4 regions of the Polaribacter sp. 20A6 genome follow, and region 2 is predicted to be linked to each of the others. Evidence: riboswitches for the same ligand, from Rfam matches in the RefSeq annotation. Region 2 holds a riboswitch; each other region holds the start of a gene.
What was found. Region 2 has a riboswitch for cobalamin ahead of nrdG (anaerobic ribonucleoside-triphosphate reductase activating protein). Riboswitches for the same ligand answer to the same signal wherever they lie in the genome.

Region 1 (7,850 bases), on a different contig from region 2:
TTTCTGCCCTTGTTATGGCTACGTAAAACAACCTTCGCTCCTCCTCTAATTCACTTCGCGTATTCATGCTCATTGCGGAAGGAAATAAAGATTCCTCTAATCCAACAACATACACATACATATACTCCAATCCTTTAGACTGGTGAATCGTCATTAAAGAAACAGATGGTTTGTCATCTTCTTTTTTAGCATCAAAATCTGTTGCCAACGCCACATCTTCTAAGAAAGTAGTTAAAGAAGTATCGCCACCTTCTTCAATTTTATCCGTAATAAAATCTTTAATTCCGTTTAAAAGTTCTTGAACGTTTTCTACCTTACTAACTGCTTCTGGCATTCCGTCTTTTTCTAAATCTTTTATTAATTGTGCCTTTTTTACAACTGTTTCAGCAATTTCGAATGCATTTTTTGTTTGCGATTCTACTTGCAAACTTTGCATCATTGTCATAAAATTACGAAGCTTATTTTTAGTCCCCGTATTTATTTTTAAATCTATTTTATCGATATATTTAATAATATCGAAAATAGATTTTTTATAATGATTTGCAGCTATTGTTAACCTATCTATGGTTGTTGCACCAATTCCTCTTGCAGGATAATTGATAATTCTTTTTAACGCTTCTTCATCATTCGGGTTGATTAAAATACGTAAGTAAGATAAGATATCTTTTATTTCTTTCCTTTGATAAAAAGAGATTCCTCCGTAAATTTTATAATCAATTCCTTTTTTACGCAACGCATCTTCAATAGCTCTAGATTGTGAGTTTGTTCTATACAAAACACAAAAATCATCTGGAGTTAATTGATGGTTCATTTGGTTTTCCCAAATGGATTGAGCTACAAAACGTCCTTCTTCTCCGTCGGAAATGGTACGCATTACATTTATAGCTTCTCCAGGATCATTAGAGGTCCAAACTTCTTTATCTAATTTTGTTTTATTTTTCTCGATTACAGAATTTGCTGCATTAACAATATTACTTGTAGAACGGTAATTTTGCTCAAGTTTAAAGGTTTTTACATCCGGATAATCTTTCTGGAAATTTAATATATTCTGAATATTTGCGCCCCTAAAACTATAGATACTCTGAGAATCATCTCCAACCACACAAATGTTACCAAATTTGTCTGCCAAAGCTCTCACAATAATATATTGAGAATGATTTGTATCTTGATACTCATCTACCATTATATACCTAAAACGATCTTGGTATTTTGCCAAAGTTTCTGGAAAACGAGCTAATAACTCATTGGTTCTTAACAATAAATCATCAAAATCCATTGCACCAGCCTTAAAACATCTGTCTACATAGGTTCTATAGATATTACCAACTTCAGGTCTACTTGCATGTAAATCTGCTTCTTGTAATTCTGGGTTATTAAAATAGGCTTTAACCGTTATTAAACTATTTTTAAAGGAAGAAATTCTACCTAAAATTTGTTTTGGTTTGTATTGCTCTCTATTTAAATTTTTCTCTTTAATTATTGCTGATATTAAACGAACAGAATCTTGAGAATCGTAAATTGTAAAATTAGTTGGAAACCCCAATTTATCTGCCTCAGTACGTAAAATTCTAGCAAAAACGGAGTGAAAAGTTCCCATCCACAGATTTCTAGATTCACTATTACCTACAACACTGGCAATTCTTGCCTTCATTTCTTTGGCTGCCTTGTTGGTAAATGTAAGTGATAAAATGTTAAAAGAATCTACGCCTTGCTTCATTAAATGCGCAATTCTATAGGTTAATACACGTGTTTTACCAGAACCCGCACCAGCAATAATAATCATGGGTCCGTCTTTCTGTAAGACAGCCTGTCTCTGTGGTTCGTTTAAAGAATCTAAATATGTGCTCAATGGTTTATTTTAAAGGAATTTGAAAGCGTGAAATTAACCAAACTATTCGTTTATATAAAAGAAGATGAATACTATTTATTCACAATTTTTACATAAGAAAACCCAAAGATATCTGTCTAAGAACAGATAAACACAATTATCTGCCCACAGACAGATAATTTAAAATATCTGCTTACAGGCAGATAATATTGTTATTTAGCTTAATAATTGATATATTAGCTAAAAATTAAGATTTACAAATGACAAGTATTTTAACAGGCGACATCATCAATTCTAGAAAGAAGGATGATAATTTTTGGTTAGAAACGCTAAAAGAGGCGTTAAGTACTTTTGGTGACTCTCCAAAATATTGGCAGATTTACAGAGGAGATAGTTTTCAATTAGAAATAGAAAACTGTGAAAATGCATTTTACGCAGCTTTAAAATTGAAATCTCATCTAAAATCTATAGAAAATATCGATGTTAGAATCGGAATCGGAATCGGAGAAAAAGAATTTAATGTTCCTGAAATTACAGCATCTAACGGAGAAGCTTTTATAAATTCTGGTTATGCATTTGACACCTATCTAAAGAAGCAAACCATTGCTATAAAAACTCCCTGGCAAGAAGTTGATGCAGAACTAAATATAGCTTTTGATTTGGCTTTATTAACCATGGATTCTTGGACAAAAAACTCTGCAGAAGTATTTAAAATATCTTTAGAAAAGGAAAATAGCACACAAAATGAAATTGCAGCTCTTTTAGGAATTACACAAGGACGTGTTAGTGAACGCCAAAAACGTGCTGGATTTGAACCTATTATGAAACTAGAAAAACGTTTTAGAAAAATTATCAATCAAAAAATAAAAAAAGAAATGGAATTCCAAGTATATGAAGAAAATGATATTTTATCTGATACAATAAAAAAATTAAAGGTTCGTACTGAAAATAGAAAAAAAGAAATGGATAACTTTAAATATACTCTAAATGATGAAAATAATGTAAAAATTGAAAATATAATTAAAAAAGAAAAATCAAAATGATTTTATTTCTAAAACTTTTATTAGCTCACATTTTAGGCGATTTTGTTTTTCAACCAGAAAAATGGGTTAAAAACAAAGAAGAAAAGAAGGTAAAGTCGGTAAAGTTATATTATCACATTGCGCTTCATGCATTATTTTTAGTATTGATACTTCAATTTAACCTTAAAGAATACTGGCTTGCTTTTCTATTAATTATAATATCTCATTATAGTATAGATCTTTTAAAACTCTATCTACAGAAAAAGAAAACAAAACGAATTTGGTTTTTTATAGATCAAGTTTTACATCTTACCATATTAGTATTTGCTACTTCCTTTTATGTAGATTTTTCTTTATCAACAGAAAACCTCATAACAGATCAACTCTTATTATTGATTATCTTTTTACTGTTGGTTATTTTTGTTTCTGCAATTATCATCAAAATAATAATTACACAATGGAATCCTGAAAGTAAAAAAGAAAATGATGATTCTCTTGCAAAAGCAGGTCGTTATATTGGAATTCTAGAACGTTTGTTTGTTTTTACGTTTGTAATTACCAATCATTGGGAAGCTATCGGCTTTCTACTAGCAGCAAAATCTGTTTTTAGGTTTGGAGATTTAACATCATCAAAAGACAGAAAATTGACGGAATATATTTTAATTGGTACTTTATTAAGTTTTGGTATTGCTATCTTTTTAGGAGTATTATATTTGTACACTTTAAAATTCATCTAATTTATGGAAGACAAACTAATAGAAAGTATTGCTTATATTCTACCCGCTGTGATAACTGGTTTAGTTGCCTATTATATTTTTAACAGATTGATCATAAAGCTAAGTTCTGATGAAAAAATAGCGCTACTATCTCAAAGAAAAAAAGAAGCTTTACCTATAAAACTACAAGCTTACGAAAGGATGTTGTTGTTTTGTGAGCGTATTAACCCTGTTAAAATGTTGGTGAGAATTAAACCAATTACAGAAGGCACTCAAGATTATTTACAATTGTTGATTGCAAATATAGATCAAGAATTTGAACACAATTTAGTACAGCAAATGTATATTACAGATGATACCTGGACAGCAGTTGTAGCTACAAAAAATACTATTATTAATAAATTAAGACAAGTTGCAGAAACGGCAAAAACAGCTAATGAATTGCGCGAAAAGGTGATTATAGACTACTCTAAAACATTACCACCAACAGATACCGCTATTAGTTTTATTAAAAATGAAGTGAAAAAATTATTGTAAAAAAAAAGACCATCTAAAATAGATGGTCTTCTTCCTCTTTTCGAAAATAGCAAATTTCCCTTTGTTAAAACTGAAGTCTTACTCCTAATTTCAAGTTTCTACCACGTGTAGAAAATCCTAAAATATCATCGTAATCTTCGTTTAAAATATTTGTAACTCCACCAAATAAAGTTACAGTATCTTCTAATAATTTATAATTAGCCGCAAAATCTAATACTTGGTAACTCTCTAAAGTAACATCTTCTCCAGCAGTTCCAAAAGAACCATACCTATCAAAAATACTTCTATCACCTACATTTTTATAAGTAATATTAAAGAATGTATTTGTAAAAGCATTTACATCTAAACCAGCTACAAATTTATTTGCAGGAATATAATCGTTAAAATCTTCTGTATTATCTTTATCTACATACGTATAAGACGCGTTAACAGTTAAAAATTTAAGAGGCGTAATATTTGTATTTATTTCCAAACCATTTGCATCAGAAGAACCATTACCATATTTGTAAGTAGCATTATCATAAATAATTGCATCTTCCTCTTTTCTATTAAAATAAACCATATCAAACTGAAGCCAATCTTTATAATTTACATCAAAACCTGCTTCAAAAGTTTCATTAGATTCTGGTTTTAAATCTAAATTACCAGAAAAACCATCATATAATTGATACAAACTTGGTGTAATAAAAGCTGTACTATAAGAAGTTAATAATTTAATAGAAGCATTTTCATTCTTTAAAACTGAGTACGCAAGATTCCCGTCATAAACTGCATGATTACCATATACATTATGAATATTTAATCGTCCACCTACATTGGCACTTAAACCAAAATCTGTTATATACACTACACTTGCATAAGGATCTACAGTATTAAAATTTGCAATTCCTTTTTCAATTTCTGCAAAAGGAGTAACTGTATTATTACTGTGAATTTGATAATTTAAACCTGTAATTAATTGAATTTTACCATCCTTAAAATCATATCTATTTACTAAATCTAAATTTACACTTCTACCAACAAATTCGTAGTTGTCTAAAGTACCAGCAAAAGAATTGAATTGCTCTAAATTTCTTTCTACCACATTTGCAGAAGCTAATAAGTAAACTTCTCCTTTATTATAAGTGTATTTTGGTTTTACACCAACTCTAAACTGCTCTTGATCTCCTGTATTTACATCACTATCAGAAAAAGCCCCTGCGTCAAAATCATAATCAAAATCATCATAATTTAAGAAAGTCTCTATAGAAAACTTATCATTTACTGCATAACCTAATTTTAACAATGCATTTTTACTGTAAAAACTATCATTTTCATAAACAGCATTTGTTTTACTTTTTGCAGCAGACATTCCGTCTGTTCCAGTAATACTAAAAGAACCTAAGAAATTAAGTTTCCCTAAAGTACCGTTTAAACTTACGTTTTGGTTGTTATCAGACAATCCGCTTCCTTTAACATTTGCGGTATTATTTGTACCAACACTTGTTTCAAAAGAACCAGAAATTTTATCTTCTGATGCTTTCTTTAAAACAACATTAATAACTGCAGTAGCTGCTCCAGAACCGTATAATGTAGATGATGCACCTTTTAAAATTTCAATAGACTCTATTTGACTAACGGCTAATAAACGTAAATCGAATTGTTGATTAATTGCAGATTGATCTGTAACCGGCACACCATCAATTAAAACTAAAACTTGCCTATTTCTTCCTCCTCTAATATTAATACTTCTTGGTTCTGATGCATTAGAATTTACACCTCTAACATCAATACCAACAACATTATTTAGAATTTCAATAACATTTTTACCAGCATTTTGTTGCAATTCTTTTTGAGTAATTTTCTGAATTACCTTACCGGTATTCTCTTTTTTTAGATTGAATTTTGTTGCTGTAACAACAACTTCATCTAAAGCCTCTACTTTTTCTTTTTGCTGTGCAAAAAGATTTGTGCTAGCAAAACTACATGCCAAAACACCAACAATTAATAATTGTTTTTTCATTTTTAATGATTTAATTTAAGTCTTCTTCTTTTACAAGAAAACAATAATGATTACTCCTTGTTAAACAAGGAATCTAAATAAATCAGGTAAATTTGTGTACAAAATAGAATTAGTACATAAACCTTTATCCCGAAAGTTTTAAACTCGTGATTTATGGCAGGTTTCCTGACTCGTTTTATGTTATTATACCTTCCCAACAAAAAAATGTCAGTGGTAAAAGAATTAATAACATCCTCTAAAGAGGTACTAAATGATGCTGAAATAAACTCAGCACAAGCTTAGTATAAACTTACAGTTGCGGGAACAGTTCTGGATTTCAACCAGATTCCCTTTTAATTCGATGTAAATTATTTCTACATCAAAACCAAAATCGTTGCAAATATATATGCATTCTTATGAACAATCTAATTAATTCGTTTCCAAATTTTATACCTTTAAGGATTGATAATTTTGATAGAAATGAGAATAGAAAATGAATTAAAGTTAGGTTTTAAAGATGTAATGATTCGCCCAAAACGATCTACATTAAAATCGAGATCACAAGTAAGTTTAGAAAGAGAGTTTACTTTTTTACACAGCGATGTTGTTTGGAAAGGAATTCCTATAATGGCTGCAAATATGGACACTGTTGGTACTTTTGAAATGGCAAAAGCACTTGCAAAACATGGCCTTTTCACTGCAATTCATAAACATTATTCTATAGAAGAATGGAGAGAATTTGCAGCAAAAGCTGATGAAAAAATACTAAACAATATTGCCGTTAGTACCGGAACAGGTAAAGACGATTCTGAAAAAGTAAAAGAAATTTTATCTGAATTTCCTCAAATAAACTTTATCTGTGTTGATGTTGCTAACGGCTACTCAGAACATTTTGTGAATTTTGTTCAGAAAATGCGTAAAGATCACCCTAATAAAGTAATTATTGCAGGTAATGTAGTTACTGGAGAAATGGTAGAAGAATTATTATTAGCTGGCGCTGATATAATTAAAGTAGGTATTGGTCCTGGTTCTGTTTGTACAACACGTGTAAAAACAGGGGTTGGTTATCCGCAACTTTCTGCTATTATAGAATGTGCAGATGCAGCACATGGTATGGGCGGACAAATTATTTCTGATGGTGGCTGTAAAATTCCTGGAGATTTATCTAAAGCATTTGGTGGAAGTGCTGATTTTGTAATGTTAGGCGGCATGCTTGCTGGACATGAAGAAAGCGGAGGTGAACTGATTGAAAAAAATGGAGATAAATTTAAAGCTTTTTACGGAATGAGTTCTACAACTGCCATGAACAAACATGTTGGTGGCGTTGCAAATTATAGAGCATCCGAAGGAAAAACGGTTGAAGTTCCTTACAGAGGAAATGTAGATGATACTGTTATAGATATTTTAGGCGGAATTAGGTCTACATGTACGTATGTTGGTGCAAGCAGGCTGAAAGAATTGACTAAAAGAACTACTTTTATTAGAGTTCAAGAACAAGAAAATCAAGTGTATTCATAATGAAAAACATAAAGTTAATTCCTGTTTTATTATTTTTATTGATAACAGTTTCTTGTAAGAAAGAGATTGTTAAAGTTGATAATCATACACAAGCAGAAAGTAGTATTAAATACGCTAAGGGATTTGATATTGTAGAGGATAATGGCGTTAAAAAGTTGGTTATAAAATCTGCCTATCAAAATTCTAAAGAAGTTTCTGAATATATTATTAAAAATAAATCAGAAAAAAATACACCTTTAGAAAATACC
Region 2 (7,850 bases):
ACCAAGGTTTATTCAAGTGTTTTTTTGCATAAAAATACATTGCGATAGGAATTCCAATTGCAGCTCCATGACTAGCAAAACCAGTAAAACCAGTAAATTTCCATCCTTTTATAATCCCGAATAAAGAATCGTTTGCACTTTCTTTTATCGGTAAAAATATCTCTAATAAATGATTCTGATAATAAGACCAGCTATAGAAAAACACATCTCCTAAACGCATTCCTACAAGCATCGAAACAAAGACATACATAAATAATACATCTAATTTTTCTGCAGGAATTTTGTCTTCAACATAAATCTTCTTCATTAGTCTTAAACCTAATAAAAATGCTGCTACAAACATTAAACTGTACCAACGTACGATAAAAAAACCTAAATCTATTCCTATTGAAGGATCCCATGTAATTGCTAAAAAGCTCATATATTTCTTATTCTATGTTAGTCGATCGCAGTCGAAACCTCATTATAAAATGCACTATTAAAAAAATATCTCGACTGCGCTCGAGATGTCAATTTAATTTATTCTTTTTTATCCGGAACAGGATCATAACCGCTTCCTCCCCAAGGATGACAACTAAATATTCTCTTTAACGCTAACCATCCACCAGAAATTAAACCATGTTTTTGTAATGCCTCAATGGTGTAGTGTGAACACGTTGGACTGTATCTACAAGTTGCTGGTGTAAATGGTGAAATTGCTACCTGATAAAAACGAACTAGCAATATAAATGGAAAAGAAAGTATTTTTTTCAATGATTAAAATTTAAGAATTAAATGAATACATCCTGATTATGAGATTTCTCAATCGTTCCTCTTTCGAAATGACAATCACACTCAAAAAATTGAAATTCATAATTCGTAATTTCCTTTTTAATTGATTAAAAAAGTGGTGCCTTCTTTGCCATCTTTTAGCTGAATTCCTAAAGCGATTAGTTCATCTCTAATTTGGTCAGACAATGCCCAATCTTTATTTTCTCTTGCTTCTTTTCTTAACTTAATCAACAATTCCACAACTCCATTTATTTTTTCTGAATTGTCTTGAGATTTTTCATTCATCAACCCTAAAACATCAAATACAAATGCGTTAATTGTTGTTTTAAATTCAGTTAAATCTTCTGCAGTTAAACTTGCTTTATGTTCTTTTATTTGATTGATAACCTTTACAGCCTCAAACAATTGAGGAATTAACATTGGCGTATTAAAATCGTCATTCATGGCAGCATAACAAGCTGTTTTCCATTCTTGAACATTAAAAGTAGATGTTTTACCAGCTTCTATTTTTTCTAAAAAATTAACCGCTTCCATTAATTTAGAATGTCCTTTTTCCGACGCTTCTAAAGCATCACCAGAAAAATCTAAAATACTTCTATAATTGGCTTGCATGTTAAAGAAACGAACTACACTTGCCGAAAATGGTTTCGGTAAAATGTTATTTTCTCCAGATAAAATTTCATTCGGTAAAATAAAATTACCTGTAGATTTGGCCATTCTCTGTCCGTTTAAAGAAAGCATATTTGTGTGCATCCAATAATTTACGGGCGTTACACCACTACATGTTTTAGATTGTGCAATTTCACATTCGTGATGTGGGAATTTTAAATCCATTCCACCACCATGAATATCAAAACTTTCACCTAAATATTTTGTACTCATTACAGAACATTCTAAATGCCAACCCGGAAAACCATCGCTCCAAGGAGAAGGCCAACGCATAATATGCTTTTCATCCGCTTTTTTCCAAAGTGCAAAATCTTGTGGATTTTTCTTATCAGATTGCCCGTCTAAAGTTCTGGTATTATTTAATAAATCTTCTACTTTTCTTCCTGAAAGAATTCCGTAATTTTCTTTTTTATTATACTCGTGTACATCAAAATATACAGAACCATTTACTTCGTACCCAAACCCCTTATCAATGATTTCTTTAATCATTTCTATCTGCTCAACAATATGTCCGGTTGCAGTAGGCTCTATACTTGGTGGTAAAAAATTATAGTTTTTTAAAACATCATGAAAATCTACAGTATAACGCTGTACAACTTCCATCGGCTCAATTTGTTCTAAACGAGCTTTTACAGCAATTTTATCTTCACCTTCATCTGCATCGTTTTCTAAATGACCTGCATCGGTTATATTACGCACATAACGTACCTTGTAGCCTAAATGCAATAAATAACGATACACAACATCAAAGAACATAAAAGTTCTAACATTACCTAAATGTGCGTTGCTATAAACGGTTGGACCACAAACGTACATACCAACGTATCCGTCTGTTATAGATTTAAAATTCTCTTTTTTCTTTGTTAAAGAGTTGTATACTTTCAGTTGATTTTCTTTGTACAGTTCCATTAAATAAGTGACTAATTACAGCGGATAAAGATAGACACTTTAAAAAGAATGACGAAATGGAATTTGTTAGAAGTTTAATAAGATTTAAAGTTTGTCATAAAACCTGTTTTTTTTCTTTATTCGGATAATATTCTAAAAAAAAATAAAGTTAAATTTTAAAATAAAAACTATATAAACAACTAAGTCAACAAAAAAAAGCTGTTCATAAGTTTCTTAACAAGTTATTATCTGCTAGAGTAAAAGTTGTGAAATCATTTTTAAATTTGAATAGAATTTGGTTCTAATAACAGCTTTAGTTGTTATAATTAAAAGGGAAACAGGTGAAAAACCTGTACTGTTCCCGCAGCTGTAAGCTCTATTAAAGGTTGTTACATTCTTTGTCACTGTTTATTTCTAAAATGGGAAGACGTAAAAACTAGAGTAAGTCAGAAGACCTGCCAATTTCATATTAGTCGAGCTTTCGGGATAAAGGTTATTGGCACGATGTATCTACTTATATCATTGGTTATCGTACCTTTTTTGACACATTATTAACCATCAATAAATACATTTTATTGATTATAATTTTCGTGAACATGAATTACTCTAGTATTCAGGTTGTTTTGCAAGAAGTTCCTGGTGAAATCAGCATATGTTTTAGCATTTGTGGATGCCAGATTCGTTGTAAAGGCTGTCATTCACCCATATTATGGAAAGAAGAAAACGGACAACAACTCTCTATCAAATTATACCAAAAAACATTACAAAAATACAAAGGGTTTGCAAGTTGTGTTTTATTTATGGGAGGCGAATGGCATCAAAAAGAACTTATTAATCACCTTAAATATGCACAAAAAGAAGGCTATAAAACCTGTCTGTATACTGGTGAAAAAAGGATTGATAAAAACTTACAACAACACCTTACTTGGCTTAAAACTGGAAAATGGATCTCTAAAAAAGGAGGCTTAGAAAATCCTAATACAAATCAGCAATTTATAGACGTAAAAACAAATAATATATTAAATCATTTATTCTTAAAAAACTATTAAGCTATGATTCGCTTAACACAAAAACAGGTAGATCAAAAAATTAATTTTATCAGTAATTACATTAACGCTAACAATGCTGCAGATGGCTCTAAAATAGATGCCAACGCAAATGTTTCTTCAAAAAACATAGCCACAATGGAAGCTGAATTAAATAAAGACATCAATGTACAAGTAAATAGGCAGTTGGTGAAAAATAAAATTGAACAGTTGTTTAACAAGGAACTAGCTAATGAATATGTAAGACAAATAGAAGCTCATGAAATTTATGTACATGATGAAACTTCTTTAAAACCCTATTGCACTTCTATTAGCATGTATCCGTTTTTATTTGATGGATTGACAAAATTGGGCGGAGAAAGTAAAGCTCCTCAACACTTAGAGAGTTATTGTGGTGAATTTGTAAACCTTGTTTTTGCGGTAAGTTCTCAATTTGCAGGTGCTTTGGCAACTGTAGAATTTTTACTATATTTCGATTATTTTGCTAGAAAAGATTTTGGAAAAGATTACCTCTACACTAATACAAAAACGGTTTCTAACCACTTACAACATGCTGTTTACGCCATAAACCAACCTGCAGCTGCCAGAGGTTATCAATCTGTTTTCTGGAACATTTCTTTGTATGATGAAAAATATTTTGATAGCTTATTTGGTGAATTTGTTTTCCCTGACATGACAAAACCGCAATGGGAAAGCCTTAAAGAACTACAACAGTTCTTTATGAAATGGTTTAATAAAGAAAGAGAAAAAGCTGTTTTAACTTTTCCGGTAGTTACCGCTGCAATGTTAGTAAAAGAAGGCAAACCTGTAGATACCGAATTTGCAAATATGTGCGCCACAGAATTAAGCGAAGGAAATTCGTTTTTTATATATCAATCTGAAAGCGCAGATAGTTTAGCTTCTTGCTGCAGGCTAAGGAACGAAATTAGCGATAATACTTTTAGCTATTCTCTCGGTGCTGGAGGTGTTTCAACTGGCTCGATTAATGTGATTACTCTAAATATGAATCGCTTAATTCAACAAGGTAAAGATCTTAAAACCGAAATCAATAAAATTCAAAAATATCAAATTGCCTACAGAAAATTAATTGAAGAATATAAAAACGCAGGAATGCTTCCGGTTTATGATGCTGGTTTTATATCACTTGATAAACAGTTTCTAACTATCGGAATTAATGGAATGGTAGAAGCAGCAGAAAGTCAAGGAATAAAAGCAGAAAATACGCCAATCTATAAAGATTTTGTAGAAAAACAGCTCAAAATAATTTTCGACGCAAACAAGGAAGCTAAAGTAACGTATGGTTACATGTTTAATACTGAGTTTGTCCCTGCTGAAAATTTAGGTGTAAAAAATGCAAAATGGGACAAAGAAGATGGCTTATTTGTACCCAGAGATTGTTATAATTCTTATTTCTATCCTGTAGAAAATAATGCTATCAATTCTTTGGATAAAATAATACTGCATGGTACAGATATTATAAAGTATTTAGATGGTGGTTCTGCACTTCATTTAAACCTAGAAGAAGCTCCTAATAAAGACGGTTTTCTTAAGCTAATTGAAGCTACAGCAAAAGCTGGATGCAATTATTTTTGTTTTAATGTAAAGATTACTATTTGTAATGAATGTGGTCATATTGATAAAAAAACACTTCAAAAATGTTGTGAGTGCAATTCTAAAAATATAGACTACGGAACACGAGTTATTGGATACCTAAAGCGTATTTCGAACTTTAGTTCAGAGAGACAAAATGAACACGATTTAAGGTTTTATCACTTAAACAATATTAAAGCTTCTTAAACCACCCCAACTAATTAAGGAATGAGTTTCTTCTTTTACAGAAACTTGTTCCTTCCATAAGTAAATAAAAAACTAACAATAAGAAAATTACAGTTACCCTCCCAAATAGAAACCATTTTTTAAATCAAACAAATCTTCACAATTATATGTCTTGTAGAAAGTTTACATGTAGTACTTTTGCCAAACTTTTAAAAAAGGGTGTCAAAAAAATTATATGATTAAAAAGAGTTTATTATCATTAGCACTAGGGACTTTTGCCATAGGAATGACAGAATTTACAATGATGGGTATTTTACCCGATATTGCTAAAGACTTAAATATTGATATTCCTTCTGCAGGGCATTTAATTTCTTTATACGCTTTAGGTGTTGTTATTGGTTCTCCTATTTTAGTACTATTTACCGCTAAATATTCACCTAGAAAAGTATTAATTTTTCTAATGCTTTTGTTTGCTGTTTTTAATGCATTATTTGCTGTTTCTCCAATATATTCACTTTTACTCGTTTCTAGGTTTATGGCAGGTTTGCCACATGGTGCGTTTTTTGGAGTTGGCTCTGTAGTGGCTGCAAAATTTGCCGACCCTGGTAAAAAAGCACAGGCAATTGCCATAATGGTTACCGGTATGACCATTGCAAACCTTATTGGAGTTCCTTTAGGCACTTATATTGGGCATCACTTTTCTTGGAGATACACGTATTTAATAATCAGTTTATTTGGTTTGTTATCGATGCTTTCTATATACTTCTGGATTCCAAAAATGCAACCACTCTCACAAGTTAGTAAGAAAAGTCAATTGGCCTATTTTAAAACAAAAAAAGCATGGGTTATAATCGGTATGGTTTCTATAGGAACTGGTGGTTTATTTGCTTGGTTAAGCTATATAGCGCCTTTAATGACCGAAATTACCAAAATTAATGAAGACGGAATTCCGTTTGTGATGGTTTTAGTTGGTTTAGGAATGATAATAGGAAACCTTTTAGGAGGTAAGTTAGCAGACATTATTACACCTCAAAAAACAGTAACCGTTTCTTTTATATTTATGATGCTCTGTTTAATTATCATTTATTTTACAGCTCATATTCCATTTATGAGTTATTCAATGGCATTTATTACGGGTGTTGCTGCTTTTAGTTGTTCATCTCCAATACAAATGCTTTTAATAGATTCTGCTGAAGGTTCAGAAAGCATTGCCGCTGCTGGAGGTCAGTCTAGTTTTAATTTAGGAAATACGATGGGTGCTTTTTTCGGCGGATTGCCAATTACCTATGGTTACGCCTATAATTCGCCTTTGCTTATTGGAGTTGGTATGGTAGCAATAGGTATTTGTTTTTCTTATTACTATTTAGTTTTACTGAAGAAATCTAACTAATCTCACTCCAAATTTTAGAGTTTTTAGAAAGTGCAACATACGCCTTTTTAATATTGCTGTTTGCTGGTTGCGATAAATTACCATCTTCCTGCAAAACAGCAATTGCTGTGTTTCTTGCGGCCACTAAAATTTTAGAATCTTTAACAACATCGGCAATTTTAAGATTTAAAACACCACTTTGTTGGGTGCCCATTAAATTACCAGGACCACGTAATTTTAAATCTACCTCAGCTATTTTAAATCCATCAGTAGTATCTACCATCGTTTTCAAACGTGTTTTTCCTTCTTCGGATAACTTATAACTAGACAATAAAATACAATAACTTTGGTCTGCACCTCTACCTACTCTTCCTCTTAATTGATGTAATTGAGAAAGCCCGAATCGTTCTGAACTCTCAATAATCATTACACTAGCATTGGGTACGTTTACACCGACTTCAATTACCGTTGTAGCGACCATAATTTGTGTTTCGCCTTTTACAAAACGCTGCATTTCGTGTTCTTTATCTGCAGGTTTCATTTTTCCGTGTACAATACTGATTTGATATTTAGGCGTAGGAAAATCTCGTGAAATACTTTCAAAACCATCCATTAAGTCTTTATAATCCATGGCTTCAGATTCTTGAATTAAAGGATACACCACATATACTTGTCTTCCTTTTTCAATTTCATCGCGCATAAATTTAAAAACCGACAATCTATTTTTATCAAATCGATGTACTGTTTTTACTTCTTTTCTTCCTGGAGGTAACTCATCAATTACAGAAATATCTAAATCTCCATAAACAGACATTGCTAAAGTTCTAGGAATTGGTGTTGCCGTCATTACTAGAATGTGTGGAGGAAGAGAAGCCCCTCCAACCTCCCCGAAGGGAAGGCTTTTATCACTGTTGTGTAATTCTTGTGTTATCTTTTTTGTTACTTTTTCAATATCACCTATAACTTCTTCATTAGTAAGTCTAATAACTTTAAAACCTAATTCTCTAAGAATTTTCGTTCTTAAATCATCTGCTTCTTGCTGTGCTGTTGTATTATGATATTTTCCATCAACCTCAACAATTAAGTTTTTTTCGATACAAATAAAATCGACAATAAATTCATCAACAATATGTTGTCTTCTAAATTTAGAATCTAGCTTTTTTGCCTTTAATTGTTGCCAAAGAACTTGTTCTGCTGGTGTGGTTTGTTTTTTACGTTCTACTTGCAATTCCTTCATCAAAGCATACACAGAAGGATTAGCAGTCATATATTTTTGATGCACAGCTTGAAATTCTTCGCTAAATGAAGGTTGAGAAGGATCTTTCCCTCCT
Region 3 (7,850 bases), on a different contig from region 2:
TTTGGAAAAATACCCAAACGCAAAGTATTTTAAAGGAGAAAGACCTTGGTCTGTTAAATGTGATATTGCATTGCCATGTGCAACTCAAAATGAGTTAAATGGTGAAGAAGCAAAAACATTAATTAAAAACGGTTGTATATGTGTTACTGAAGGAGCAAATATGCCTTCTACACCAGAGGCTGTTCATGAATATCAAAAAGCAAAAATCTTATTTGCTCCAGGAAAAGCATCTAATGCTGGTGGTGTTGCAACTTCTGGTTTAGAAATGAGTCAAAATTCATTAAGATTAAACTGGTCTAGAGAAAAAGTAGAGGAAAGGTTAAAAGAAATTATGCAAAAAATACATGATTCTTGTGTTGAATATGGTAAAAATGAAGATGGGTCTGTAGATTATATCAAAGGAGCAAATATTGCTGGTTTTGTAAAAGTTGCAGATGCAATGCTAGCACAAGGTGTAGTATAATAGAACTCTTATAAGTTATAATATAAATGAAACGCGTCAATTTTTTGACGCGTTTTTTTGTTTATTTGCCTATATAAAACAATTTATGAGCTTTCTAATTTTTATTTTCTTAGGTTTCGGTGTTGCTATCTTAGGTAGTATAACACCTAGTTTTTTAAACTTAACAGTCGTTAAATTCAGTCTAAGGAATGGAAAAAAAGCAGCGTTTTATCTTATTGGAGGGTATGCTACTGTTTTATTTTTTCAAGCCAATATAGGTGCTTATTTATCGAGTATTTTAATGGAAAACTCAGAATACATAACCTTATTACAAAAAATAGGTACAGGTATTCTCTTGCTGCTTTCTATTAACTTTTTTAGATTGTATTTTACATCCAAAGAAAAGAAGATAAAAGAAGAAATACCTAAGTCTAAAGCCTATTTACATGGTATTGTAATGTCTCTTTTAAATACCATTGCAATTCCGTTTTATTTTACAACTATTTCTGTTTTAATAGGGTTAGAATACTTTGAATATTCTTACCTAAATGGATTTTATTTTTCAATTGGTTCTACAATTGGTTCTTTTACGTTATATTCATTGTATGCTATTATTGCCAAAAACATTGAACATAAACTAACTTTTATTGCTTCTAAAATGGATTTAATTTTAGGAACTTTAACAGGTGTAGTTGCGTTAGGAAACTTTGTTTTCCTACTTTACAAATAATTTATTTTGAATATCTTTTTACTCTTTTTTTTCGGGTTTATTTTCTCTTTCGTTGGTTCTATAACACCAAGTATGTTAAATATGACTGCGTTAAAAATTAGCTTAGAAAAAGGGAAATTAGCAGCTAACAAATACGCATTCGGAGTTTCTTTAATTATCGTTCCTCAGGTGATAATAGCGGTTGTTTTAACCAAATACATTGCACAAAACCCAACTATCCTAGAAACCTTAGAAAAAGTAGGAATCGTTGTTTTTATCGCTTTATCTTATTATTTTTATAATGAATCTAAAAAAGGGAAAATAAAAATTGATGAGGTAAATATCAAAGAAATAAATCCCCTACTAACTGGTATTTCACTATCTGTTTTAAACATGTTTGGCATTCCTTTTTTTAGTGGAACCATTATTACGTTAGATGTTTTTAAGTTGTTTAGTTTTGAGGCTGTTTCTGTACTATTTTTTACGTTAGGATCTGTATTAGGAACATTTTATATCCTATTTTTATATGGGAAATTTGCAAAAATTATTCAACAGAAAACAGGGAAACTCACAAAAGATATCAATCTAATTTTATCCATAATAACAGGTTTAGTAGCTGTTTTTACATTTATAAAACTATTTATTTAAAGAGAATATGAAAATTTTAAAAAACTTAATCGTTCAAGGAAAACACAGTAAACCTATTGTTGCAGATGTTTTTTACAAAGAGAATCATCAACCAAAAAAAGTAGTTATTTTCTGTCATGGTTACAAAGGTTTTAAAGATTGGGGAGCTTGGAATTTAATGGCGGAAGCGTTTGCAGAAGCAGGTTTTTTCTTTATAAAATTCAACTTTTCTCATAACGGAGGTACCGCTGAAAACCCTATAGATTTTCCGGATTTAGAAGCTTTTGGAAATAATAATTATACCAAAGAACTAGACGATTTAGAAAGTGTTATCGATTGGATTTCATCCGAAGAAAAATATAAAAACGAAGTTGAAATAAATGATATTTCAATAATTGGACATAGTAGAGGTGGCGGAATTGTCTTACTAAAAGCAAATGAAGATACAAGAGTGAAAAAAGTAATTTCCTTAGCTGCAGTGTGCGATTTTGGCTCTAGAAGCTCAACAATTGGCGATTTAGAAAACTGGAAGAAAACAGGTGTTAAATACGTTTTAAACGGACGAACAAAACAAAGTATGCCGCATTTCTATCAGTTTTATTTAGATTTTAAAGAAAACGAAGAGCGTTTAAATATTCAGAAAGCGGTAGAAAATTTAAAAATTCCACAGTTAATAATTCACGGAGATAAAGATACTTCTGTTTCTATTGATGAAGGTAAAAATATACATTCTTGGAATGCTGAAAGTCAATTCGAAATTATTAAAAATGCAGATCATATTTTTAATGTTTCTCATCCTTGGAAAAAAGAAAACATGTCTAAAGAATTAGAAGAGGTAATTGAAGTTTGTATTGATTTTTTGAAAAAATAAATCTACAAAGTATTTCCTTGTAGATTTATTTTAGGGTACTTGTTTTAGATTTCAAACTCTTTAGCAGAAAAGTAAATATCTATTGGAGAAGCTCCTACGTTATCTACCGTTTTTGCTACAGTTTTATCTGCGTTATAAATTACTAAACCACTATTATCTGGATCTATAAAATCCTTTAAACCGATAACGTAAACTTGTTTCGTATTTGGGTGTTGTTTTACAACTGTGTTAAATGCAATTCCGTCGTTAATTGGTGCTGCAAACTCTTCAATTACTTTGGTTTCTGTATTAAAAGTGTAAATTTTTCCAGATGCAGATTCAGACCAAAAAGCATTCACACTTTCTGAGTTCATTGTTAAAATACTATTTGTGTATAAATTAATAACACCATCTGTATCAGTTACTGTTTCATTTATAGAATAGTCTTCATTTAGTTTTGTAAAGGTGGCAGCTGTGGCTCTCTTTTCTTTTGCTACCCAAATAGTTCCGTTTTTATCTTTTAAAAGTCCAGAAATACTGTCATCAAAAGTTATTACAGAAGTAAATTCTTTAGTAGTCATATTCATTACAACTAATTCCTTTCCATCTGCAATTAACACATTTTCTGCATCTACAATTAGTGCAGCATTGTTAAAAAGAATTTCATTAGAAACCTCACTTATAGCATCACCAATACCAGTAGTGGTATTTACATGGCAAAGATTGTAATTTCTACTTCTTCCACTTCCAGAGGTATTAATTACCAAACCATCCGTGTTAGAATACATTTGTAAATAAGATGGAGAAGATACGTTAGAAGAAGTTATAGATTCTTCTACACTTAATGTTTCTAAGTTAACTTTAGAAATATATGATGGTCCGTTTTGACTTACAATATATAGTTGATTATTATAGCTAGAAAAAGAGGTGCTTTCTGCATTTTCAGATACAGTAACGTTTGGTGTTGCAATTTGATTTTCGTCTAGAAATGTAAGTGCTGTTTTATCACTTTCTAGAGATAAGATAAAGGCATTATTGTAAGTTATTGGAGCTTCAGGAACTACATCTTTTTTAGTACAAGATACTGCAAATAATAAGCCAATTAAGGCTAATCTAGTTAGACAACTTTTCATTATGATTGATTTTAAAATTTTAAATAACAAAATAGGCAAGTTCTTACCCTTATTAAAAAGCGAAAAAACCATGCATATGACACGTATTTCTTTTAACTTTTTTCCCGAAAGTTAAAAAAGACGAATATAATTTTTGGCAGGTCTCCTGGCTTGCATTTTGTTAAAACCTTCCCGTCTTTTGTAAAGACAGTGGTGTAAGAAATAACGATAATCTAAACTAGACAATGCTTACAGTTGCGGGAACAGCTCAGGCTTAAAAAAACTACCTGATTCCCTTTTAATTTTAATTCAATTTATTGAATATAAAACCAAAAATTTATGATGCAAAAGTATCCCCTTTTTTCATTATAAAAAACTAATTTCAACAAATAATCTAGTGTATTTTTAGGTCTTAGGAATTGCAATTTCCTTTTATGAGATAGCGAGATTTCTCAATCGCTAAAGTTCTTATTTTGAAGTGATAAAGCTGAATGCAAAAAAACACAGAACTTATCACTGAGAAGTATTTAGAAGTCTAATAGCAGTGATACCATAAACATGAGCAAATTCATGAGATTCCTCAATCGCTTAAAAAAAGCTCATTTCGGAATGACGAACTGTATGAAAAAAACACCCAATTTGTCATTTCGACGAAAGGAGAAATCTCATAACAGTGATCCCAAAACAGCGAGCAACATTATGAGATTTCTTTCTCCATTCGAATTAACAAACAGCGTAAAACACTGAATACTGCTGCTGTAAGCTGAATACTAAAACCACAAACTACTTCTCACTCTCCAATTCCAAAACCTTTTGAATCATTTTATCATCCTGGTGCATAATTCTGTAAAAGCCAACATCGCCAAAAAGTGTATTTGCAATAGAAGCTTTTAGGTATTTTTCTAAGCTTATTTTGGTTGTTAAAGAAGGTTTAAAAGTATCTTTAATATCAGATAAATAACTATTAAAAACAGTCCCATCTGTATCAAAATCTGTAATAAAACTATCTATTGTCCATTTTTGCAGCTTTTTTCTATTGTTATCAACATAATCAAAAGCAAAATCATTAATGGTATTAAAGTAGTAACCATTCATATAAGAAGTAGTGTCTATTGGTACAAAAACATCCGGAATAATTCCTCCGCCACCATAAACAATCTTTCCTTTAGGAGTTTTATATTTAAGAGAATCTACCACTTTTATGCTGTCTTTATTTAACAATTCACCATTAGAAACCCTCTTCTGATAATCTGTATAATAATTCTTATTTCCTTTGTGGTCATATGGTTTTTGAATAGATCTACCGGTTGGCGTATAATAACGAGCCGTTGTTAAACGCACAGCAGAACCATCGCCTAAATCCATTTCTATTTGTACCAAACCTTTTCCAAAAGAACGTCTTCCAATAATGGTTCCTTTATCGTTATCTTGTAAAGCACCCGCTAAAATTTCTGATGCAGAAGCAGAGTTTTCGTCAATTAAAACATACAAACCACCTTTTTCAAAATCACCTTTAGAGGTTGCAAAAGATTCATCTATTTCGTTTTTATTGTTTTTTGTAAAAACAATCAGTTTATCATCTTCTAAAAATTCATCAATAATACTATTTGCAATGTCTATAAAACCACCACCATTGCCTCTAATATCAAGAATTAAATCGGTCATTCCATCATCAATTAAGGTGTTTAATGCAGATTTAAATTCACTGTAAGTATTTCTCGCAAAACGATCTAATTTAATATAACCAACAGAGTCGTTCACCATATATGCTAAATCAACACTTTTAATATTTACATTACCACGAGTCACAGAAACGGTAAAAGTAGAGTCAATACTTTTTCTATAAATTTTAAGCGCAACTTTGGTATTTGGTTTCCCTTTTAAATAACCAGGCACTTTATCGGTGTACATTTTTTTACCATACAAAGTATCTTTGTTAGCCATTAAAATTCTGTCTCCTGCCTTAATTCCTGCTTTTATACTTGGTCCACCTTTTATAGGTTGAATAACGGTAATTGAATCTTCAATCATTCTAAACTGAACGCCGATTCCTACAAAATTACCTTGCATGTTTTCTGTAACTGCTTGCAGCTTTTCTTTAGGAATATAAACAGAATGCGGATCTAGTTTACCCAACATTTGCGTAATAGCTCCGTCTAAAAGACTTTCTGTATTTACGGTATCTACGTAGTCTTTTTCAATAAAATTAATAAGTTTTCTTATTTTTAGTTCTTGAGACGAATTTTTATTTAAAGACAACATATTGCTACCACTTCCGTTAAGCGAAAGTCCAATAAGTAAACCAAAAATAACTGCTAAAGATAAGTATATAGGGAGGTTGTTTCTATTCTTCATAAGGTAAATGCATAATTTCTACGCCTGCTTTTTCTAGAAAATTGATACCAGAAGTATCCTTGTATGATTCTGCATACACAACACGTTTTATTCCTGCTTGGTGAATTAATTTGCTGCACTGAGTACATGGAGATAAGGTAATATATAAGGTTGCACCCTCTGCAGATTGTGTAGAAGACGCCACTTTTAAGATCGCGTTTGCCTCTGCGTGTAAAACTTCCCACTTTGTAACTCCATTACAATCTTCGCAAGAATTATCAAAACCAGTAGGTGTTCCGTTAAAGCCATCAGAAATGATCATTCTGCCTTTTACAATTAACGCACCTACTTGTTTACGTTTGCAATGAGAGAGTTTCCCCCATTCGCGAGCCATTTTTAAATAAGCCCTATCGTATTTTAATTGTTTCTTTTCAGTCATACAGAACGAAAGTAAAAAGATTTAGATAAATATGACGTTAATAATTAGACAAAATTTATTTTCAGCTGTTATGAATAATTTTTTGGGCGTTCCCTTATAGGTCGGGCTTTCCCCTACAATCTTTTTATTCATCCTTCATAAAAAGGATTTTCACTGCAATCCCTAACGCAGCTAGTCTGCAAACAGCAGTTTAATACTTTAAAATTTAAGGCTTACCAAAACACTCTATCTAGCATCATTTGTATAGAAAAACCAATTACAATAGACGAGCAAACTAAAATCCAATCTCTTCTGCTAACTCTAAAAAAGTTTTGAAGTAATGTACCAACAATTAAAATACCTAAGACAATAATAATTTGAGCAGCTTCTATACCTAATGCAAATTCTAATAGCGGAAACAATTTATTTTCTTCTTTACCAACCATCATTTTAAAATAGTTAGAAAACCCTAAACCGTGAATTAAACCAAAAAACAAAGCAAATATTAAGTTGATGTTTTGTTTACCTGAAGCAGTGTTTTTAGCTGTAAAAACATTTATTGCTCCAGTTATAAAAATGGTTACCGGAATTAAATATTCAATAATATCTATTCTAATTTTTAGAATTCCGTAGGCAGATAAAGCCAAAGTAACAGAATGACCAATTGTAAATAAGGTTACTAACCATAAAACTTTTTTCCATTGTTTAAAGCTAAATACAACAGCTAGCACAATCAAAAATAAAATATGATCGTAAGCAGATAAATCTAACACATGGTTTAACCCCATTTTAAAATACAGTAAAAAATCGTCCATTAAAAAAAATAATTAAGTGTGAATGGTAAAGATATTAAAAACAGTTATCGCATAAAAACCTAAATACACTATTAACAATTCTAATTACTAAATTTTAAATAAAATCAAATTTATAAGTATTCATTCCTTTAAATCGATAATAATTTGATAAATACGTAAAGTTTATTACTTTAAATAAGTATTAATACGTAATAATACTTAGTTTTGTAATTCAAATACGTAATTATGAAAACAGTTATAGTTGTCGGAAACGGAATGGTTGGTTATAAATTTTGCGAAAAATTTGCAGCAACTCCAGAAAGTAAAGATTTTAAAGTTATTGTTTTTGGTGAAGAACCAAGACCTGCTTATGATAGAGTTCATTTAAGTGAGTTTTTCGAAAATCAAGATGCAAAAGCCTTAGAAATGGCACCTGCAGAATGGTATAAAGAAAACAATATCGATTTAATTGTTGATGAAAGAGTTTCGGAAATCAATAGAAAATCTAAAGTAATTACTACGGCAAACGATAGAGCCTTTTCTTATGATTATTTAGTGTTAGCA
Region 4 (7,850 bases), on a different contig from region 2:
TGCCTTTGCTGTTATGATAGACAGCTTTTCACCTACTAGGGCATTCATTAATGTTGATTTACCTACGTTAGGATTTCCGATAATATTTACAAAACCTGCTTTATGCGTCATAGTGCAAAGATAATTCCTTTTTATATTTGATTAGAATTTAGTGTATTAAAAAATGTTTTAAAAAAGTAAAAAAAAGTTTGGTCAGTTATTTAATAAAGATGTATATTTGCAGTCGGAAATAACGGTCGATTTTATGATTCGAAAGTTGAAAGCTAAGTTGTTATTTCTGAAACAATATCGCGGGATAGAGCAGTAGGTAGCTCGTCGGGCTCATAACCCGAAGGTCACTGGTTCGAGTCCAGTTCCCGCTACTAGCAAAGAGTAATCAGCAATGATTACTCTTTTTTTTTACTTTAATTTTTATTTTTGAAGGTTGATTTTTTGTTGAAAATGGATAAATAAAAAATATATTTATATTTTTTATTTAAAAAGAGCACAATTCTCTAATTAAGTTGTATATTTGCCGCCGGAAATAACGGGTCGATTTTATGATTCGAAAGTTAAAAGCTAAGTTGTTATTTCTGAAACAATATCGCGGGATAGAGCAGTAGGTAGCTCGTCGGGCTCATAACCCGAAGGTCACTGGTTCGAGTCCAGTTCCCGCTACTAAGCAAAGAGGAATCAGAAATGATTCCTCTTTTTTGTTTGCACTAAATTTAAAGGGATTAATGCTTAAAAATAAGAAAACCAAAATAAATACATATTTTGGCTTTTTTTAATTACTCTTTATAATGTAAAATTATTTTATATCTAAGAATATTCCTCCAGAGAAAGAAGGGCTTGCGGCTATTATTTTACCAGAAAAAGCAGAGTCGAAGCCTAGTGAAATACCTAGTTTTTTAGTAATATAGTAAGCTGTTTCAAAACCAAAACTACTGTATTCAATATCGTTTGCAAAAATACTTCCATTACTATTGGTAGCATTTAATGATCCATTTTTAAAAGATTTTACAACATTTAACCTTGTAATTAGCCAAAGTTTATTGTTTATTAAATTGATTCCTGCTTCTAAGCCAGTCCTAAATTCATCAGAAAAACCTTCACTTCTATTGTTGTAACCTAAATAAGATTTTAAGTAAATAGGTTTGTCTTTATAAGATGTAGAGTAACCAAGAGATGATGATAGAATTTGATTAAATTCTCCATCTCCATTTTGAAAACTACCATCGCTACCACCATTATTATCACCTGTTGGTAAGCCTAATGTTAGTTTTATATCAGCAGCCCAATTTCCTTTCTTGTATAAACCATACCTAATACCTAAATCTACATCTCCAAAAGAATTTACTGTTTCCCCTTGGCTAATAGTTCCTCCTGTAGTACCTGAAATTTGATTATTCTGAGAAGAGCTAGCAAAAAATGGTACGTATGCAATAACATCAAATTTATTACTTAACCCATATTCTGCATAGATACTAGTGTTAAACAAAGTTCTAGTTCTATTAGGGTCTTTAGCTCCTGTATCTGTATAATGCTCATCATACTGTAATTGCCACCCTGCAAGTTTGTAATATCCATTTCCTTTTCCTTTAGTCCATTGTGCAAAACTAATGTTACTTGCTAATACTATTAAAACGAATGTAATTGTATGTTTTTTCATGTTTCTTTTATTTAGTTTCTCCATTTCCTACGTCTACACCAAATGGTTTACACCAATATAATAAATGTGTAAAATCATTAATACCTGTATTTTTTATAATATATGTGTGGGCTCCTTCAAACACAGTAACTTTTTGTATTTCTTTAGCATTTGCTACTGTATTTATATTATTGGTAAAGTATAAGTATAAACCAGGTAGTCTGTCTGATGCTTTGTAGTTTTCGTCAATTGTTAACTCTAAATCATTTGTGTTTGGTATTTCTTTTAAAGTAAAATCACCTCTAAGTTCATAACTACTTGATGTTTTTAAAGTTCCTGTTTTTTCTTGAGTGGTGTTGCCAATAACAATTACTGAATCTTGGGTTGTAAGCGTGTTATTAGAAGAGTTTACTGTTACTGTAATTACAGCTTCTCCCGGTGCAATTGCGGTTATTAAGCCGGTATTAGAAACTGTTAATACGTTTGTGTTAGAACTTTGCCAAGTAATAGCAGTGTTCTCTGTTTCTCCACTACTGTTAGTGTATGTTGTGGTGTATTGGTGGGTATTGCTTATGTTTAACTCTTCTATTGGGTTATTAATACTTATACGTTCGTCTATAGTTACTACCGCTACTGTATCTTCCGTGTTAATTGTTTTTCCGTCTGCTGTTGTGGTACTTGCTGTAACGGTTGCTGTACCTTCACTAATAGCTGTAATTAAGCCTTCGTTAGAAACCGTAATAATAGAGGGGTGAGAGCTATTCCAAGATACTTTTAAATCTTCTATCTCTCCAAGTTCATTTGTAAAAGTTGAAGTGTATTGGTGTGTTTTAGAGATAATTATCTCTTCAATAACATTATCTATTGTTAGTTTTTTATCAACAGCTATAACTTCTATATTGTTTTCGTTTGTAATAATACTTCCACTTTCAGTTGTTACAGAAGCTGTAATTACGGATGTTCCTATGGATAGTGCTGTAAGTAAGCCGGTGTTAGAAACAGATACAATGTTAGCATTGCTGCTGTTCCAATTAATTTGAGGAGTTGTTATTTCTCCTATATTATTAGTGTATTTTGTGTTGTATAGATGCGTGTTTTTTATACCAAGTTCTGTAATGGAGTTGTTAAAACTTAATATTTCTGGTTGATTATCTGCGATAATATCATCTTCAATACAGCTATTAAAAATGAGTGAAAGGAATAGAATAAATTGTAAAGATCTCATTATTTTTATTTTAAATTCTGTCGTAGAAAAAAACGAATGTTTACAGTCCTCATTATAATAGTTAACTTTTTCTTAAAAAAAAAGTACTTATAAATATGGAAACCCGTATAAAAACTATAAAATGAAAAATTAAATTTGATATTGAATTAGTGAGGAGTTTAAAGAAAACTTTTCATTTTAAAAAGTAAAAAATGTTTCAAAAGGTTTTGGTCGCAGAAGATCTAGATGTTATTAATAGCGGAATTAAAATAGCTTTAGAGGAAATAGGAATAAAAGATATAGATTTTGTTTCGTATTGTGATGATGCGTATTTTAAAATTAAAAACGCTTATTTAAACAATGCTCCTTACCATCTCATTATTTCTGATTTGTCTTTTAAAAATGATGGAACTCCGCAAGAATTAAAGTCAGGAGAAGAGTTAATACATAAAATTAGGAAAGAATTTTCAGATTTAAAGATTATTGTTTTCTCTGTTGAAGATAAGCCTTATAAAATTCAGCACTTGTATAAGAATCTAAAGATAGATGGCTATGTTTGGAAGAATAGAAACGGATTAAAAGAATTAAGGAATGCTATGCATAGAATTTATACTACAAATCAGTTTTATATTTCGCCAGAATTAAATACTACGGTTCATCCAAAGCAAGCTCTAGAGATTACTGATTTTGATATTTTTTTAATAGCATCACTTTCTATGGGATCACTGCAAGAAGAAATAAGTAAAAGCCTGAGAAAAAAAGGGTGTTTTCCCTCTAGTATAAGTGCTATAGAAAAAAGGTTAAAATTTTTAAAGGAACATTTTAATGCAAGTAATCCAACGCATTTGGTTGCTATTGCTAAAGATTTTGGGTTAGTGTAATTCTTTTTTTAATATAAAACTGCTATTTACGGAAACCCGTAAAATTTATATGTTTTATTGGAATATATTTGAATAGTATTTAGAAAAGAAACTATTGAAAAGGAAAGAGTTCTAATTGAGAGCCTTACGGAAATCCGTGAGGCTTTTTTTAGAAACCTTGTTTTAAAAGTAGTAATCAGGTTTCTCTAAAGATTTTTATTTTTTTAGAAAACCAAAAAATAAATTGAAAGAAAAGTACAGTGGTTTTTTAGATACCATTTTATATATGAGTTTATTACAGCTTCATTTATTATAATTTTTGAGTATTTTAATATTGTTGGGGGACAGTGTTTTCAGTCATTAAGTTATTTTATTTGGAGTTGTTTTTTTTCTATAAGATATTTATACGGCTTTTAAATTTTGAAACTATTGATCTTTATCATAGTTTATATTTAAGTATTTTATTCTCTAAAGGGTATTTTCTGCCTTTCTAATTAGTCATTTTTTTTACTTCAACAAAGTAGCATTATTGATGCTTTTTATTCAAATTATTTGTGCTTTTTTTAGGTTTTAAGGAATAGTGAGGTTGTTTAGAAATAAACAATAAAAGCGTGTTGTTTATTCCTGAAAAGTAGATAAATTTGTACTTTATTTTTTAACTAAGAATGGTTATCAAGTTTAAAAACTTGATATTAAAATGGGAATCTAGTGTAAACCTAGAACTGTCCCGCAGCTGTAAGCTCTAAAATTGAAATCCGAATAGTCACTTTTCGAAAGAATGGGAAGACCGGGTGGAAGGAGTAAGTCAGAAGACCTGCCATTTTTTTAATAATTCATTAAGCTTTCGAGGATTGAAGCTAGAATTAGGAATCTGCCTATCTATTATTTTAGATACGTAGTACTTCTCTTATTCTATCCTCGTACGTGAAATTCAAGTATGAGGAATTCTTTTTTACATTCTTTTGGGGTTATTTTATTGAGCATTGGATTTTTTAATTCAAGTTTTTTGCATGCCCAAAAAATAGATTCTACAAAAGCAGTTCAGCTTAAGGAAATCTTTTTAATAACGAATAAAGAGAAGCTTAAAATACATTTTTCTCCAGTTACTGTTCAGACTTTAACGGGGAAAACTTTAAGTCGTTTAAGTAATGCTAGTGTTGCAGATGCTATTCGTTTTTTTAGCGGAGTTCAATTAAAAGATTATGGCGGAATTGGAGGAATAAAAACCATAAATGTGAGAGGAATGGGCTCACAACATACCGGAGTTTTTTATGATGGTGTTCAGCTTGGAAACGCACAAAACGGACAAATAGATTTAGGTAAATATTCTGTGCAAAACATGGAAGCTGTTTCATTGTATCAAGGACAGCGTTCAGATTTAGATCAATCTGCTAAATCGTATGCTTCTTCCAATAGTATTTATTTAAAGTCTAAAACTCCTCAATTTTCTGAAGGGAAAAATAGCAATACCAACGTCAGTTTAAAAACGGGTTCTTTTGGACTGGTTAATCCTTCTGTAAACTTAGATTTCAAAATTAATGAGCATTTAAGTGCTCGCCTTAGTACAGAATATCTCAATGCCAACGGAAAGTATAAGTTTAGATATACAAACGGAAGTTATGATACAATAGCAACACGTAATAATGCCGATATCGAATCTTTTAGGGCAGAAGCGTCTTTACATGGTTCGAATGGAATTAAGAATAATTGGAACGTGAAATTATATCACTATGATTCTGAACGTGGATTGCCAGGAGCTATCGTTGCCAATCGTTTTAAGCGTCCGCAACGTTTATGGGATCAAAATAATTTTCTACAAGGTGCATATACAAAGCATGTAAACGACTCTTATTTTTTTGTGTTAAGAGGTAAGTATGCGCATAATTATTCTCGTTACGTAGATCCAGAAATTATAAAAGTGGATGGTGAGCTAGATAATAGATATACACAAGAAGAATATTATCTATCGATGGTAAATACGTTTCAGGTTTTACCTTTTTGGAAATTATCCTTGGCAACAGACTTACAAAAGAATACGATGGATGCGAATTTGTACAGATTTTCATATCCTAAAAGAATCACGCTTTTATCAGCTTTAGCTGCTGATTTTAATTTTGATAAAATCCACATTCAAGCAAGTTTATTAAGTACAACCGTAGATGAAACGGTTCTGTATTATGAAGCTGCAGAAGATTTACAAAAATATTCACCTACAATTATGCTGAATTGGCAACCTTTTGAATCTAATAAATTTAGGATAAGAAGTTTTTATAAGGAGATTTTTAGACAACCCACTTTTAATGATTTGTATTATACGTTTATCGGAAATACTTTTTTAGACCCGGAAGATGCTACTCAGGTAAATTTGGGGTTTTCTTATCAAACGGACTTTAAAAAAACAGCATTTGATGTACAAACAGATGTGTATAAAATTTGGATAGAAAACAAAATTGTTGCGATTCCTGGCGCTAATTTATTCCGTTGGTCTATGTTTAATTTAGGCAAAGTAGAAACAACCGGAATAGAAACAAATATAAAATCGAGTGGGAGTCTAGGTGAGAAATTTAAATACACTACAAACTTAAGTTATACGTACCAAGAATCTATAGACGTTACTGCTGGCGCGAGTAATTACGGAGATCAAATTCCGTATATACCTGTTCATAGCGGTAGTATCAGTGCTATGATAGATTACCGAAAAATAGAATTTAATTACAGTTTTATTTATACAGGAGAGAGATATAGCCAAAAGGCAAACATCAGTTCTAATTATTTAGATCCGTGGTTTACACATGATTTAAGTTTAGGTAAAACACTTTTGTTTAATCAAAAGAAATTAAAAGTTTTAGTAGCAGTAAACAATGTATTTAATCAACAATATGCGGTAGTAAAAAACTTCCCAATGCCAGGGAGATCCTATCGTTTTACTTTAAATTTTTTATTATGAACAAAAGAAGATTAAGTGTACAGATTGCATCAGCTTTAGCTGTTGTGTTTTTTTTCAATGCATGTAGCAGCAATGAGAATTTTGATGACTCCATAACTCCAGAAATTCCTACAGAACCTATAGCTGATTTAAAAGGGTTTTATTTATTGAATGAAGGAAACATGTCTATGAATAAAGCAGCTTTAGATTATATGGATTTTGAAACTGGAATTTACGAAAAAGAAGTTTTTAGAACAGCAAATCCAGAAGAAGTTGGTGGTTTGGGTGATGTTGGAAATGATATGGGAATTTATGGTTCTAAATTATATGTGGTTGTAAATGCGTCTAATAAAGTAGAAGTTTTAGATGTAAATACTCGAAAAAAAATTAAACAAATAAATGTTGATAATTGCAGGTACATAAAGTTTTACAACGGAAAAGCGTATTTAACAACTTACTTAGGTGTTATTGGGGATCCGGACGCTGCAAACGGAAAAATTATGGAAATTGATACTACAAGTCTTAGTGTTACGCGTTCTGTTAATGTAGGTAGGCAGCCCGAAGAATTGGTAATACATAATGATAAAATTTATGTGGCAAATTCAGGAGGTTATAGTCCGCCAAATTATGAATCTACGGTTTCTGTGGTTGATATTGTAAGTTTCGAAGAAACAAAACGAATAGAGGTAGAAATCAATCTTCATCGTATGCAAATTGATAGTGAAGGAGATATTTATGTTTCTTCTAGAGGAGATTATTATGAAACGCCTTCTAAACTTTTTGTGATAGATACTGAGATAGATGAGGTGACAGAATCGTTTGATTTGGCTGTTAGTAATATGACCATTTTTGATGATATTATGTATATCTACAGTACAGAATTTAGTTATGTAACAGGAGAAAACACCATTTCTTATAACAGGTTAGATACAAAAACAGAAACCATACTTACAGATTCTTTTATTTCCGATGAAGACAAAGATCTTATAAAAATTCCTTATGGAATTACGATAAATCCAGAAACGAAAGACATTCTAATTACAGACGCTAAAGATTATGTAACACCAGGAACATTGTATTGTTTTTCATCTGAAGGTGCTTTTAAGTGGTCTGTAGAAACAGGAGATATTCCTAACAAAGTAGTATTTAACTAGTAATAATTATAACCCAAATATCAAATTTTAAATTAAAAACATGAAGAAAATTATCCAAACTTTAAAACTACGTGTA

Region 1: it holds a riboswitch for cobalamin, as region 2 does, so the genes downstream of both, GQS57_RS16755 (TonB-dependent siderophore receptor) here and nrdG (anaerobic ribonucleoside-triphosphate reductase activating protein) in region 2, are expected to answer to the same signal.
Region 3: it holds a riboswitch for cobalamin, as region 2 does, so the genes downstream of both, GQS57_RS04245 (hypothetical protein) here and nrdG (anaerobic ribonucleoside-triphosphate reductase activating protein) in region 2, are expected to answer to the same signal.
Region 4: it holds a riboswitch for cobalamin, as region 2 does, so the genes downstream of both, GQS57_RS07165 (TonB-dependent receptor) here and nrdG (anaerobic ribonucleoside-triphosphate reductase activating protein) in region 2, are expected to answer to the same signal.

What each region holds. Positions count from the first base shown of each region.
Region 1 covers NZ_WTPZ01000010.1:4,516-12,365, reverse strand. The annotation lists gene GQS57_RS16775 (ATP-dependent helicase) at 1-1,849, opposite strand, end outside; gene GQS57_RS16770 (sigma factor-like helix-turn-helix DNA-binding protein) at 2,089-2,871, shown strand; gene GQS57_RS16765 (DUF3307 domain-containing protein) at 2,868-3,587, shown strand; gene GQS57_RS16760 (hypothetical protein) at 3,591-4,103, shown strand; gene GQS57_RS16755 (TonB-dependent siderophore receptor) at 4,168-6,105, opposite strand; cobalamin riboswitch at 6,243-6,489, opposite strand; gene GQS57_RS16750 (GMP reductase) at 6,565-7,602, shown strand; gene GQS57_RS16745 (ABC transporter substrate-binding protein) at 7,602-7,850, shown strand, end outside.
Region 2 covers NZ_WTPZ01000009.1:51,977-59,826, forward strand. The annotation lists gene lgt (prolipoprotein diacylglyceryl transferase) at 1-421, opposite strand, end outside; gene yidD (membrane protein insertion efficiency factor YidD) at 520-753, opposite strand; gene cysS (cysteine--tRNA ligase) at 871-2,349, opposite strand; cobalamin riboswitch at 2,608-2,806, shown strand; gene nrdG (anaerobic ribonucleoside-triphosphate reductase activating protein) at 2,925-3,377, shown strand; gene nrdD (anaerobic ribonucleoside-triphosphate reductase) at 3,381-5,171, shown strand; gene GQS57_RS16635 (MFS transporter) at 5,386-6,540, shown strand; gene GQS57_RS16640 (DUF559 domain-containing protein) at 6,533-7,850, opposite strand, start outside.
Region 3 covers NZ_WTPZ01000002.1:114,550-122,399, reverse strand. The annotation lists gene gdhA (NADP-specific glutamate dehydrogenase) at 1-463, shown strand, start outside; gene GQS57_RS04260 (LysE family transporter) at 549-1,172, shown strand; gene GQS57_RS04255 (glutamate dehydrogenase) at 1,254-1,799, shown strand; gene GQS57_RS04250 (S9 family peptidase) at 1,807-2,649, shown strand; gene GQS57_RS04245 (hypothetical protein) at 2,694-3,761, opposite strand; cobalamin riboswitch at 3,879-4,089, opposite strand; gene GQS57_RS04240 (S41 family peptidase) at 4,524-6,095, opposite strand; gene GQS57_RS04235 (dCMP deaminase family protein) at 6,085-6,513, opposite strand; gene GQS57_RS04230 (HupE/UreJ family protein) at 6,726-7,307, opposite strand; gene nirB (nitrite reductase large subunit NirB) at 7,533-7,850, shown strand, end outside.
Region 4 covers NZ_WTPZ01000002.1:768,617-776,466, forward strand. The annotation lists gene era (GTPase Era) at 1-111, opposite strand, end outside; tRNA gene GQS57_RS07140 (tRNA-Met) at 290-362, shown strand; tRNA gene GQS57_RS07145 (tRNA-Met) at 585-657, shown strand; gene GQS57_RS07150 (hypothetical protein) at 791-1,651, opposite strand; gene GQS57_RS07155 (Ig-like domain-containing protein) at 1,659-2,855, opposite strand; gene GQS57_RS07160 (response regulator) at 3,047-3,715, shown strand; cobalamin riboswitch at 4,344-4,531, shown strand; gene GQS57_RS07165 (TonB-dependent receptor) at 4,701-6,641, shown strand; gene GQS57_RS07170 (YncE family protein) at 6,638-7,774, shown strand; gene GQS57_RS07175 (cell surface protein) at 7,815-7,850, shown strand, end outside.